One region of the Cryptosporangium sp. NPDC048952 genome, then DNA from elsewhere that is predicted to be linked to it. Evidence: riboswitches for the same ligand, from Rfam matches in the RefSeq annotation. Region 1 holds a riboswitch; each other region holds the start of a gene.
The links. Region 1 has a riboswitch for cobalamin ahead of ACGFY5_RS11850 (ribonucleoside-diphosphate reductase subunit alpha). Riboswitches for the same ligand answer to the same signal wherever they lie in the genome.
Positions count from the first base shown of each region.

Region 2: it holds a riboswitch for cobalamin, as region 1 does, so the genes downstream of both, ACGFY5_RS07245 (ABC transporter substrate-binding protein) here and ACGFY5_RS11850 (ribonucleoside-diphosphate reductase subunit alpha) in region 1, are expected to answer to the same signal.
Region 3: it holds a riboswitch for cobalamin, as region 1 does, so the genes downstream of both, cobN (cobaltochelatase subunit CobN) here and ACGFY5_RS11850 (ribonucleoside-diphosphate reductase subunit alpha) in region 1, are expected to answer to the same signal.
Region 4: it holds a riboswitch for cobalamin, as region 1 does, so the genes downstream of both, ACGFY5_RS06115 (putative cobaltochelatase) here and ACGFY5_RS11850 (ribonucleoside-diphosphate reductase subunit alpha) in region 1, are expected to answer to the same signal.

Region 1 is NZ_JBICTY010000002.1:784,680-787,957, reverse strand. Features, by position in the region: gene ACGFY5_RS11865 (CbtB-domain containing protein) at 1-11, shown strand, start outside; gene ACGFY5_RS11860 (CbtA family protein) at 11-817, shown strand; gene ACGFY5_RS11855 ((2Fe-2S)-binding protein) at 883-1,485, shown strand; cobalamin riboswitch at 1,533-1,782, shown strand; gene ACGFY5_RS11850 (ribonucleoside-diphosphate reductase subunit alpha) at 1,943-3,278, shown strand, end outside.
Region 2 is NZ_JBICTY010000001.1:1,528,552-1,531,829, reverse strand. Features, by position in the region: gene ACGFY5_RS07260 (MMPL family transporter) at 1-599, opposite strand, end outside; gene ACGFY5_RS07255 (SGNH/GDSL hydrolase family protein) at 747-1,367, shown strand; gene ACGFY5_RS07250 (heme-binding protein) at 1,382-1,807, opposite strand; cobalamin riboswitch at 1,892-2,072, shown strand; gene ACGFY5_RS07245 (ABC transporter substrate-binding protein) at 2,129-3,118, shown strand; gene ACGFY5_RS07240 (FecCD family ABC transporter permease) at 3,124-3,278, shown strand, end outside.
Region 3 is NZ_JBICTY010000001.1:749,005-752,282, reverse strand. Features, by position in the region: gene cobN (cobaltochelatase subunit CobN) at 1-1,025, opposite strand, end outside; cobalamin riboswitch at 1,079-1,203, opposite strand; gene ACGFY5_RS03465 (precorrin-3B synthase) at 1,304-2,704, shown strand; gene ACGFY5_RS03460 (precorrin-8X methylmutase) at 2,701-3,278, shown strand, end outside.
Region 4 is NZ_JBICTY010000001.1:1,297,445-1,300,722, forward strand. Features, by position in the region: gene ACGFY5_RS06100 (histidine kinase) at 1-315, shown strand, start outside; gene ACGFY5_RS06105 (response regulator) at 312-1,064, shown strand; gene ACGFY5_RS06110 (phosphoribosyltransferase) at 1,106-1,774, shown strand; cobalamin riboswitch at 1,891-2,017, shown strand; gene ACGFY5_RS06115 (putative cobaltochelatase) at 2,114-3,278, shown strand, end outside.

The DNA of each region.
Region 1 (3,278 bases):
CCTGCCACTGATGGAACTGAAGCTCTTACTCCGCGGCGCACTCGCCGGCGGAGTCGGCGGCCTGCTGGCGTTCGTGTTCGCGCGCATCTTCGCCGAGCCGCAGATCCAGCAGGCGATCGACTACGAGGAGGGCCGGGGCGCTGCCCAGGAGGCCCTCGACCGGGCGGCGGGGATCCCGATCCCGGCTGCCGAGTCCGAAGTGTTCAGCCGCACGGTGCAGGCGAACATCGGTATCGGCACCGGTCTGGTCGTGTTCGGCATCGCGATGGGTCTTCTGGCCACCGTGATCTACATGATCTGCCTGGGGCGGGTCGGGGCCGTGCGGCCACGGGTGCTGGCGTTGCTGGTCGCCGGTGGCGCGTTCGTCGGGCTGTTCCTGGTGCCCTGGCTGAAGTACCCGGCCAACCCGCCCGCCGTCGGTGACGACGACACGATCTCCACCCGGGGTGGGCTGTACCTCGCGATGGTGCTGGCGTCGCTCGTGCTGCTCGGTGCTGCGGTGTGGCTGGGGCAGCGTCTGGCGGCGCGGTTCGGCAACTGGAACGCGGCACTGCTGGCCGGTGGCGCGTACGTCGTCGCGGTCGGCATCGTGATGCTGCTGCTTCCGACGATCGCCGAGATGCCGGAGCCGTTGCGTGACCCGAGCGGTCGGATCGTCTACGAGGGCTTCCCCGCGGACGTACTGGCGTTCTTCCGGCTGTACTCGGTGGGTGCGCAGCTGATCATGTGGGGCACGTTCGGGCTGGTCTTCGGGCCGCTGGCCGAGCGCGCCCTGGCCCCGGCGAGGGCGGCGGCCCGGGACGCGGTGCCGGCCTGAGTTCGTTCGCGGCGCTCGCCTCGCTGGGGCCCGCGTTCGCTGTCGAAACGCATCCGGTCGACGCGGTGCCGGCGGCGCCGTGGCGGCCGGTTACCGAGCTCCTCGACCCGGCGGGCCGCGCGTGGAGAGCGCGGACCGCGGCGGTGCGGGAGGCGCTGGGTGGGGCGGTCGAGGAACGGGTGGCATTCTCGACCGCGCACCTCGGGGTGGTCGCGCGGGTGCTGGCGCCGGCGTTCGCGCTGGCCGTGACCTCGTCGGCGGTTCCGTCTGCCGATATCTGGTGGCAGCCGGTGCTCGGCGGGATGGTGCCGCTGTCGTTCGCTGCTTCGGTGACCCGGGTGCCTGCGGCGGGTCTCCTCGATGCGTTCACCGACTCCGTCGTGCCGCTCGTCGTCGGGATGACGTCGGCGGCGGCGACCACGTGCCCGATCGCGCCGGCGATCCTGTGGGACAACAGTGCGTCGGCTCTGAACAGCTCGGTGACGATGCTGGGCCCCGCGTACGCCGATCGCGCGGTGCCCTTCGCGAACGCGCTGCTCCGGCGCGCCCCCTGGGGGATCCCGGCCCCGGACGTCGGCGACGGCTTCCGCCGGGGAAGCTGCTGCCTGATCTACCGCGTCAGCCCCGGCCCACCCCGCCCGGTGTGCGGCGACTGTGTACTCGGCTGACACGCCGACACGAGATGTTGGGTGTGACTTCTGTGGCGGGCCTATATATGGTGGCTCTCGCAGCTGGTTCGGCCGATCCTCCAGATCGGTCGTGGCAACAGGGAACCCGGTGGGAATCCGGGACTGCCCCGCAGCGGTAAGTGGGAACGACCGCCGTCAACCAAGCACTGGGCGCAGAACGCGCCTGGGAAGCGACGGCCAGTAGGCACGCGTGATTCGCGCCTCGCGGCGCGACCGGCCCGGCCGGGCACGCACAGCTCACGAGTCCGAAGACCTGCCAGCGCGCCGGACCGATCACGGTCCGGCGGTCCGAGGCCGCGTGGGACGGCTGACGCCAACCCCGCACGCCGCTGTGCGCCGATGGTGTCTGTCCTCGCGTGTCCTCGTTCCGGGACGTACTCGCGAGGAGAGAGTTGTGACAACCGCCGAGGTCGCGCCTGCCCAGCGCCGCCCCCAGATGCGCATCGTCAAACGGAACGGTCGGCCCGAGCCGGTCGACGTCAGCAAGATCGTCCGTGCGGTCGAGCGGTGGGCCGACGATCTCACCGACGTCGATCCGCTGCGCGTCGCCACGAAGACGATCAGTGGCCTGTACGACGGCGCCACCACCGCCGAGCTCGACCAGCTTTCGATCCAGACCGCGGCGGAGATGATCGGCGAGGAGCCGCAGTACTCCCGGCTCGCCGCGCGGTTGCTCGCCGGCTTCCTCGACAAGGAAGTCCGTGGTCAGGGCATTGCTTCGTTCAGTCAGTCGATCGCGCTCGGGCACGCCGAAGGCCTGATCGGCGACGAAACCGCCGCGTTCGTGGCGGCCAATGCCCGCAAGCTCGACGACGCGATCGACGAGTCCAACAACCTGCGCTTCGAGTACTTCGGGCTGCGCACCGTGGCCGACCGCTACCTGCTGCGGCATCCGCACGCGCGACTCGTCGTGGAGACACCGCAGTACTGGCTGCTCCGGGTGGCCTGCGGCCTGTCGCACACGGCCAACGAAGCGATCGGCTTCTACCGGCTGCTGGCGTCGCTGGCGTACCTGCCCAGCTCGCCGACGCTGTTCAACTCCGGCACGCGCCACACCCAGATGTCGAGCTGCTACCTGGTCGACTCCCCGAAGGACGAGCTCGACTCGATCTACCAGCGGTACGCGCAGGTCGCGAACCTGTCGAAGTTCGCCGGTGGCATCGGGATCGGCTTCTCCCGCGTCCGTGGCCGGGGTGCGCTGATCCGCGGCACGAACGGCCAGTCCAACGGCATCGTCCCTTTCCTCCGGACGTTGGACGCCTCAGTGGCGGCCGTCAACCAGGGCGGACGCCGCAAGGGTGCGGCCTGCGTCTACCTCGAGCCGTGGCACCCGGACGTCGAGGAGTTCCTCGAGCTGCGCGACAACACCGGCGAGGACGCCCGGCGCACGCACAACCTGAACCTGGCGAACTGGATCCCGGACCTGTTCATGCGCCGGGTCGAGGAGGACGGGATCTGGTCGCTGTTCGACCCGGACGAGTTCCCCGCGTTCCCGGACCTGTGGGGCGCGGAGTTCGACACCGCGTACGAGGCTGCCGAGGCCGCGGGCCGATTCGTCCGGCAGGTCAAGGCCCGTGACCTCTACGGCAAGATGATGCGGACGCTCGCCCAGACCGGCAACGGATGGATGACGTTCAAGGACGCGTCGAACCGGCTGGCGAACCAGACCGCGGTGCCCGGGAACGTCGTGCACCTGTCGAACCTGTGCACCGAGATCGTCGAGGTGTCCAGCGACGACGAGACCGCGGTGTGCAACCTCGGTTCGGTGAACC
Region 2 (3,278 bases), on a different contig from region 1:
GTCATCCCGGCGGCGACCAGCGAGCCGAACGTGATCAGCAGGACGACCAGGGCGATGACCACACCGATCGCCTCGGTACCACCGACCTCCGGCGGCGAGCTCATGACCTCGCCACCGTGCTCGACCTGCACCCCGGAATCCAAGGCGGCCTGCCCGGACTCCTCGTAGGCGGCGCGCTCTTCCTCGGTGACCTCGTCGGCGCGCTTGTCGAACTGCACCTGGATCAGCGCGTACCGACCGTCCGGGGTGAGCGCCTGCGCGCTGTACGGATCCACCGCACCGACCACACCCGGCAGCGATGCGGCCTCCTTCACCAGGCCCTTGATCGCCGCCGCGAACGACGGATCGGTGAGCGTCTTGCCTTCCGGAGCAGCCACGACGATCGTGCCGGTGGCACCGCTGGCCGCGGGGAACTCACGGGCCAGGGCGTCGAGCGCACGCTGCGATTCGGTGCCCGGTAACGCGAAGTCGTTGGTGGTCGCGCCCTTGAAGGCAACCGCCGCACCACCCAGGGCGACGAGCACCACCAGCCAGAGGGCGACCACGAGTTTGCGCCGGCGGAACGAACCGCGGCCGAGTCGGTACAGCAGGGTTGCCAATGTGGATCCTCGGTCGGAACGGAGACGACACCAAGTCAGATCGTGCCTTCCCTCCGGCCTACCCGCTAGCCGAGCGGCTAGTACTGTGAGCTTTAACTCACACGATCCAGTAAGCAATTCCGACCGTCGCGGAACGTTGGACCGGACGTGGCACTCTCTTTCGCCGTACTGGGCGACTCGATCGCTTACGGGCAGGGCGCGGCTCGCGCCGACGACACCGTCGCCGCGCGGCTGACCCGACGTCTGATCGAGGACGGCCACCCGACGGACGTCCGTGTCTTTGCCGTGCCGGGGGCCCGTAGCCAGGACCTGGCCGCGCAGGTGCAGCGCACTGTGGCGTGGAAGCCGGATCTGGCACTGGTCGTCATCGGTGCGAACGACCTAACGGGCCTGGTGCCGCCGCAGCAAGCCGCCGCCCGGCTCGGGGCGGCGGTCGGGGCGCTACGCGAATCAGGCGCCGAGGTCGTCGTGGCGCCGGCGCCCGACCTGAGCGTCGTGCCGTGGGTGCCGGTGCCGATGCGTCCGACGGTGCGCGCCGCGAGCCTGGCGCTGCAGGAGGCGCAGATCCGGGCGGCCGAGGCGGCGGGCGCGGTGATCGCCGCGCACGCACTGGACACTTCCGCCGGGTTCGCCACCGACGTGTCGCTGTTCAGCGCCGACCGTTTTCACCCCTCCAGTGCGGGTTATGCCCGCATCGCCGAGGCGCTCGCGCCGTCCGTACGGGCAGCGGCGGCGCGGGCCGCCGCCCGCGCCACCGGCTCCATCTGACGCCTAGTTCGGGGTCAGTCACCCAGGGCGGCGAGGCCGGCTTGGGCGACCGTCATGTCCTGCGAGTAGTGGCCGCCGCTGACCCCGATGCCACCGACGATCGCCCCGTCGAGAACCACGGGATAGCCACCACCGAACGTCACGAGCCGGTCGATCGCGGCCGGCGCCCCCAGGGCCAGTGGGCCGTCGTCCTTGATGAAGTCGTACCACCCGTCCGAGCTCAGCCCGAACCCGATCGCGGTGAACGCCTTGTCCTGGGCGAGCTGGATGGAGACGTGCACCGAACCGTCCATGCGGTCGAATGCCTTGAGGTCCCCGCTCTCGTCGACCACCGCGATCGACATCGCGACGCCCAACTCGTCGGCTTTCGCGCGTGCGGCGGCGATCAACACGGCTGCCGCTTCGCTGGAGATGCTCGGCTTGTTGCGGACATAGGACATGCGGGGGCTCCCGTCCTCGTTCGGCTCGGTGCCATCGTTTCGAAGCGCCCTGCATTTCGTCAACAGAATCGTTGAAGACGTGCGTGTTACCGTCGGGAAGCCAGTCAACCCACGAGGTGGGTCAGGGAACCCGGTGCGAATCCGGGGCTGACGCGCAGCGGTGAGGGGGACGGCCGTGGTACTGGCCACTGGGCTTCCCGCCTGGGAAGGCGCCGCGGTCGGACGAACCCGAGTCCGAAGACCTGCTGGCGACCGACGTCCACTCGGGCGGCGGATCGGCTACGGGCCTCGCGATCGGGTCCGCGATCTACGAGGTACCTCATGCGGTTACGTCATGGGCTCGCCGCGAGCCTGTTGCTCCTCGCGGCCTGCGGCGGTCAGGACGCCGAGTCCACGGCGCCCGACGGCGACTACCCGATCAGCGTCGAGAACTGCGGACGCACGGTGACCATCGACCGGCCGATCGACAAGGCGGTCTCGATCAGCCAACCGGCGTCCGAACTGTTGCTCTCGCTCGGCCTGGAGGACCGGATGGCCGGTACGGCCTCGTGGAGCGACCCGGTGCTGCCCGCCTTCGCGGCCGCCAACGAGAAGGTGCCGCGGATCTCCAAGGACTTCCCGTCGTTCGAGCGGCTGCTCGAAGAGGAACCGGACTTCGTCTACACGACGTTCGCGTACACCTACACGGCCGAAGGCGTCGCCGACCGCGCGAAGTTCGACCAGGTGAAGATCCCGACGTACCTGTCGTCGAGCGAATGCACCGGGCAGGACGCCACCCAGACCCGCGCGCTGACGATCGACGATCTCTACCGCGAGATCGGCGACCTCTCCATCCTGTTCGACGTGCAGGACCGCGGCGCGGACCTGAACACGTCGCTACGGCAGCGGATGGCCGCCGCGACCGGCGGCCTCGACGCGAAGGACGTCACGCTGGCGTGGTGGTACTCCAGCACGAAGACGCCGTACATCGCCGGGTGCTGCGGCACACCGGGCCTGGTCACCGACGCGGTCGGCGCGAAGAACGCGTTCGCCGACAGCAAGCAGCTCTGGCCGGAGACCGGCTGGGAAAGCATTCTCGACCGCGATCCGGACGTGCTCGTGCTGGCCGACCTCACCCGCGGTGACGACGGTGACAGCGCCGCTGCGAAGGTGAAGTTCCTGGAGTCCGACCCGGTCGCGAGCAAACTCACCGCGGTGAAGAACAAGCGGTACATCGTGCTGAGCGGTTCCGACATGGATCCCGGTGTCCGCACGGTGCAGGCCGTGGAGAAAGTGTCGGCGGGACTGACTTCACTGGGGTACGGAGCATGAAGTAGGTGTTCTGGGCTCGGGGTGTCGCCGGGGTGGGCGTGCTGATCGTGTCGATCGCCGTGGCGATCACGATCGGCCCGGCGGACCTGTCGGTGCACGACGTGTCCGCGGTGATCGCCGAACACGTCGGTGGGCCGGGGTCCGGGCTCTCGACGATCCG
Region 3 (3,278 bases), on a different contig from region 1:
GAGAGCCCGTCGTCGCTGGCGTCCCAGGTGGCGCGGCTGCTGGTGAGGCACAGGCCCTGCAGGATCGGGACGTCGAGGGCGGCGAGTGCGCCCACGTCCCAGGCGTCGTCGTCGCCGCCGGCGCTGACCGTGGCGGGCTTCGTTCCGCCTGCGGCGAGCACGGTGACGACGAGAGCGTCGGCCTTCTTCAGCGTGGCGAGGAGCTCGTCGGGCGCAGTCCGGAGGCTCGCGCAGAAGACGGGGAGCGCTTGCCCGCCGGCGTTCTCGATCGCGTCGCAGAGGGAGTGGACAAACGACGTGTTCCCGGCGATGTGGTGCGCGCGGTAGTACAGCACCGCGACGGTCGGCCGCGGCGCAGCCGGCGCTTCTGCCGCGGCGCCTTCTGCCGCGGCGCCTTCTGCCGCGGCGCCTTCGGTGGCGGCGCCTTCGGTGGCGGCGCCTTCGGTGGCGGGCGCTTCTGCCGCGGCGCCTTCGGCGGCGGGCGCAGCGGCGGCGGCCGCGGCGGCACTGGGCGCGGCGGCGCTGGGCGCTTTGGTGGTGGGCGCGGTGGTGGGCGCTTTGGTGGTGGGTGCTTTGGTGATTGTTCCGGTGGCGCTCGGGGTGCGGTCGAGGGTGCCCCAGGTGGGCATTTCGGTGGCGGGCTCGAACCCGAGGCCGGTGAGGAGAACGGTGTCGCTGAGGAAGTTGTGCAGCTGCGTGAGGTTCTCGGAGCCGCCCTGCGCGAGGTACCCGTGCGCTTCGGCGGCGACCCCCGCCGGCACCGTCGAGAGCTGCATCAGGTCCGCGTCCGGCGCGATCTCCCCACCGAGCACGATCACCGGCAACGACCCGGCCAGGAGCGCGTCGAGCCCCTCCTCCCAGAACCGGCGCCCACCGAGAATCCGGACGACGACCAGGTCGACCCCGTCGGTCAGCCCCGGCAAGTCGTCGACGGAAACACGCGCCGGGTTCGCGAGCCGATAGTCAGCGCCGCTCGCCCGCGCCGAGAGCAGGTCCGTGTCCGACGTCGAGAGCAGCAGAATCACGCAGGGCGTCCTCACTCGGGGTCCGCGCCCCGGGTCGTGGTCAGCGGCGTCTGGAGTCTCCTGGCTCCCGGATCGGCGCTCCCCCGCAGCCTTCCCGCTTCGCAGCAGTGGCTTTCGAGTGCGAGATCGCTCCCCGGTAACAGTGGCGGGACCGCGCCGGATTCACACCGGCTTCCTCCACCTGACACCGCTCATGGCCTTTCAACACTGGTGATCAGGGTCCCAATCGTCAAGTGGGCCCAATGGGGATCACCGGAGCGACACGTAGCATCCGGACTATGCCCACCGCCGTGCCCTTCCGCCAGGCTGCAGACAGCTGCCCAGGCGCGTTGCAGGTGCACGAGGCTGCGGACGGTGGCCTGGCGCGGGTGCGGATCCCCGGTGGTGTGGTGAGCCTCACCCAGTGGAACGTGTTGCGGTCGTTCGCCCCGTTGGAGCTCACGTCGCGGGGGAATCTGCAGATCAGGGGCGTGACGGATTCGTCCGCGCTCGCTGATCGGCTGGCTGACGTCGGACTGCTTCCCTCGGCCACGCACGAACGGGTCCGGAACATCGTCGCGTCGCCCCTCGGCGGTGTTTTCGGGGTTGTTGACGCGCTCGATCGTGCGCTGTGTGGTTCGTTGGAGTTGGCCGAGCTGCCCGGACGGTTCCTGTTCGCGATCGACACCGATCGGGACGTGATTTCGCTGGGTGCCGACGTGACCGTTCTGCTCGGCTCGGACACCGTCCCGGTGCTGTTGGCTGGCGTCGACAGCGGTCTGCGGGTTCGTCCTGACCAGGCCGTTCCGGCCTTGATCGCCGCTGCGCGGTGCTTTCTCGCCGAGCGCGCGGCTCAGGCCTCCAAGGCCTGGCGTCTTTCCGAGCTCGACGACGCGGTGCCGCGCGTCGCGAGCCGAATGCACGAGTCCTTGGCGTGCGCCCGCATCGAACCGTCGGCCCCCGAGTCCCCGAGCCCTCCCGCGTCCACCCCCCTGGGTGTCGTCGCCGTGGCCCCGCACCCGGCGGGCGCGGGAGCGCCGCACGCTGATGGCGCGGGAGCGCCGCACGCTGATGGCGCGGGAGCGCCGCACGCTGATGGCGCGGGAGCGCCGCACGCTGACGACGCGGGAGCGCCGCACGCGGGAGCGCGGGACGTGGGGGTGGCGGTGGGGGTGCCGCTGGGACGGTTGAGTGGGGCGCAGATGGATGTGATTGCCGCGGTGGCTCGGGAGGAGATCATCGTCACTCCGTGGCGGGGTGTGGTGCTGCCGCGAGCGGACCCGATGGCACTGGCCACGTTGGCCGACGCCGGGCTGATCACCGACCCGGCGTCCCCCTGGGCGAGCGCTTCGGCCTGCACGGGTCTCCCGGGATGCGCCAAGTCCCGCGCAGACGTCCGAGCCGACGCCGCAGTCGCCCTCGGCCTCGGCCTCGGCCTCGCGCAGCGTGCGCCCACGGGGCAGCGCCCCGTCTCCACGCGCCCTGCCGCGGCGCACCCCGACACGGCGCACCCCGGCACGGCGCACGGGCGGACCGTGCTGCCCGTGCACTTCGTTGGGTGTGAACGGCGCTGCGGGCACCCGGCTGGCGTCCACGTGGATGTTCTGGCCACCGCAGACGGATACCAGGTCGACGGCGAGCAAGTCACCGTCGACGAACTACCCGCGGCCGTAGCGGCCGCCAGGAGGACCAACCGTTGAGTGGGCAGTACATCCGCGACGGCGCGGAGATCTACCGTCATTCGTTCGCGATCATCCGAGCGGAGGCCGACCTGAGCGGCCTGCCGGAGGACGTCGCCCGGGTGGCGGTCCGCATGATCCACTCCTGCGGCATGGTCGACCTGGTCGACGACCTGGCGTTCTCGCCGGGCGCGGTACCGGGCGCGATCAAGGCGCTCCGGGCGGGCGCCCCGATCCTCTGCGACGCCCAGATGGTGGCCTCGGGCGTGACCCGCCGCCGCCTCCCGGCGTCGAACGAAGTGATCTGCACGCTGAACGACGACCGCGTGCCCGACCTCGCCGCCGAACTCGGCACGACCCGCAGCGCCGCCGCGCTCGAACTCTGGCGCGACCACCTCGAGGGCGCCGTCGTCGCGATCGGCAACGCCCCGACGGCGCTGTTCCACCTGCTCGACATGATCGCCGCGGGCGCGGCACGACCTGCTGCCGTGCTCGGCATCCCGGTGGGTTTCGTCGGCGCCGCGGAGTCGAAGGACGCGCTGGCGGCCAACGACCTCGGACTCGAGTACCTGATCGTGCGCGGACGCCGGGGCGG
Region 4 (3,278 bases), on a different contig from region 1:
GTGCGGTGCGTGGGCACCGAGGCGCTCGCCTCTCCGCTCGCCACCGCGGCGTACGGCATCGTCGTGGAGGCGGTGATGAACGTCGCGCGGCACGCGAGCGCTTCCGGTTGTTCGGTGGAGGTCGTGGCCGACGCGGAGGCCCTTCGGATCGTCGTCGAGGACGACGGCACGGGAGTCCGGCCCGGCGCCGTGCCCGGGGTCGGCACCCGCTCGATGCGCGAGCGCGCCGAAGAGCAGGGCGGCACGCTGTGCGTCGAGCCGACGGCCGCCGGCGGAACCCGCGTCGCGGCTGGCCTGCCGCTAGGCGTCGCATGACGCCTCCCACCCACGGCGCCCCCCACGCCCCGGGCCCCGCCGGCGGTGGCCCCGGTGGCTCCGGCGGCTCCGGTGGCTCCGGCGGCCCCGGCGGCCCCGGCGGCGGTGTGAGGATTCGGGTTGGGGTGGTGGATGACCATCCGGTGTTCCGACTCGGGATGGCGGCGCTGCTGAGCAGCCTCGACGGGGTCGAGGTCGTGGCGCAGGCGGCTTCGCGGGCCGAGGCGCTCGCGGTGATCGGACCGGGTGTCGACGTCGTCGTCATGGACCTGCACCTGGGCGACGACTCCGGCGTCGAGACCACCCGGGAACTGCTCCGGCGGCTACCCGACCTGAGGATCCTGGTCGTCACGATGCTCGAGGACGACGAGTCGGTGGTGGCCTCGGTGCGCGCGGGAGCCCGCGGCTACCTGCTGAAGGGCGCGACCCCCACCGAGGTCGAACGGGCCGTGCGAGCGGTCGCGAACGGCGAGGTGATCCTCGGCCCACAGGTCGCCGCTCAGGCCATCAGCTACCTGTCCGGCGCCCGCACCACCGGCCCGGTGTCGTTCCCCGAACTCACCGACCGCGAACGCGAGGTGCTCGACCTCGTGGCCCGGGGCTACGACAACACCACGATCTCCCGCCGTCTCGTCCTGAGCCCGAAGACCGTGCGCAACCACGTCGCGAACGTGTTGACGAAACTCGGGGTACCGAGCCGCGCAGAAGCGCTGCTCCTGGCCCGCGAACGTGGTCTCGGAGGCGTGTGACGCCGGTTATCGGGGTAACCCGCGGTAACCGGAGGTGCGACATGTCGGACTACTTCGCTGACCGGGCGGAGGCGGGCCGTGCGCTGGCGGTCGCCGTCGCCGAACACCTGAAGGAGCACGAGGTGCCCCTCGTGCTGGGGCTGCCGCGCGGTGGCGTCCCGATCGCGCGGACCGTGGCCGCCGCGGTCCACGGCGAGCTGGACGTCGTCGTCTCGCGCAAGATCGGGGTGCCGTGGCACCGCGAGCTCGGCGTCGGCGCCGTGACCGTCGACGGCCCCGCGCTGTTCGACGAGGGACTGCTCGGCCAGGTGGGCCTCACGTTGCAGGAACTCCAGCCTGACGTCGAGCGGGAACGAGCCGAGGCGGTGCGACGCACCGAGCGGTACCGGGGCGGTCGACCGGCGCCGGTGGTGGAGGGGCGCACGGTGGTCGTGGTGGACGACGGGCTCGCGACCGGTGCCACCGCACGGGCCGCGCTGCGGTCGTTGCGGGCGCTGCGGCCCGCGCACCTGGTGTTCGCGGCGCCGGTGTGCGCACCGCAGGCCGTGATCATCCTCGGCGTCGAGGCGGACGCCGTGGTGTGCGTGAGCGCGCCGCCGGAGTTCCGCGCGGTCGGGTACCACTACCGGGACTTTCCGCAGCTCACCGACGAAGAGGTGGAAGCGGAGCTGACCGCGGCCCGCCGTGACTCGGCCGCGTTGCGCCTTTGAGGCTGCTCACTGTCGCGCCGTGAGCGAGGAAGCGCGGGCGCCCGGACGGCGGTGACGCACGTCTCGCACCTTTGACGATGGGGACGTGGTGAGTCACAGTTACGGCGAGCGGAGGGCAGGAAGACCGGTGAGAATCCGGCGCGGTCCCGCCACTGTCACCGGGGAGCCGACCTCACTCAATGGTCACGGCCGGTAACGGCTGGAAGGCCGAGGACACGCTTCGATCCGGGAGCCAGGACACTGCGTCCGCTCCCTGCGAGCCTGCTCGCAGGCCATCGCACACGCGGGCGTGGACACCCGCGGGAAGGATCCTGGCATGCCCTCGTGCGTGATCGGCGGGTGACTCCGCCGTACCCGTTCTCCGCGGTCGTCGGTCTGGACGACCTCCGTTTGGCGTTGACGCTCAACGCCGTTTCGCCTGCTATCGGTGGTGTGCTCGCCCGGGGCGAGAAGGGCACTGCGAAGTCGACGGTCGTCCGGGCGCTGCACGCCCTGCTCCCACCCATCACGGTGGTGACCGGCTGCCGCTTCGCCTGCGACCCGGCCGCCCCCGACCCCCAATGCCCCGACGGCCCGCATCTCCCGGCGCCCGCAGGCCCGGATGGCGTCGGCGCCTCGGCTGGAGGCGTGGCCGCCGAAACGCGCCCCGCGCGGTTGGTGGAGTTGCCGGTGGGGGCCACCGAGGATCGGCTGGTGGGGGCGCTCGATCTGGAGCGGGCGCTCACCGAGGGGGTGCGGGCGTACCAGCCCGGGTTGCTCGCGGCCGCGCACCGGGGCGTCCTGTACGTGGACGAGGTCAACCTGCTCGCCGACCACCTGGTCGACACGCTCCTCGACGCCGCCGGCATGGGCCGCGCGTACGTCGAGCGTGACGGCGTCTCGGTGCGGCACGCGGCGCGGTTCCTGCTCGTCGGCACCATGAACCCGGAGGAAGGCGAGCTGCGTCCGCAGTTGCTCGACCGCTTCGGTCTGACGGTGGAGGTCACGGCGAGCCGCCGGCCCGCCGAACGGGCCGAGGTCGTGCGGCGGCGGCTGGCCTACGAGGCCGACCCCGAAGGCTTCGCAGCCCGCTGGGCCGACGCCGACGCCGAGCTCGCCGAACGCATCGTCGAGGCGCGCGCCCGTCTGGCTGACGTCACTCTGAGCGATGCCGCCCTGCGCCGGATCACGGCCGTGTGCGCCGCGTTCGACGTGGACGGGCTCCGGGCCGACCTCGTCACCGCGCGGACGGCCGTCACGCTGGCGGCGTGGAATGGGCGGGACCACGTCACGGACGACGACATCCGGCGCGCCGCCGAACTCGCGTTGCCGCACCGGCGCCGCCGTAACCCGTTCGACGCACCCGGCCTGGACCAGGACCAGCTCGACAAAGCCCTCCAGGAAGCCGCCGACGACGACCCCGACGACGACCCGGACGGTCCCAACGGTCCCGACGACGGTCCCAACGGTCCCGACGACGGCCCCAACAGCCCCAACGGCCCCAACGGCCCCGACGGCCCCGACG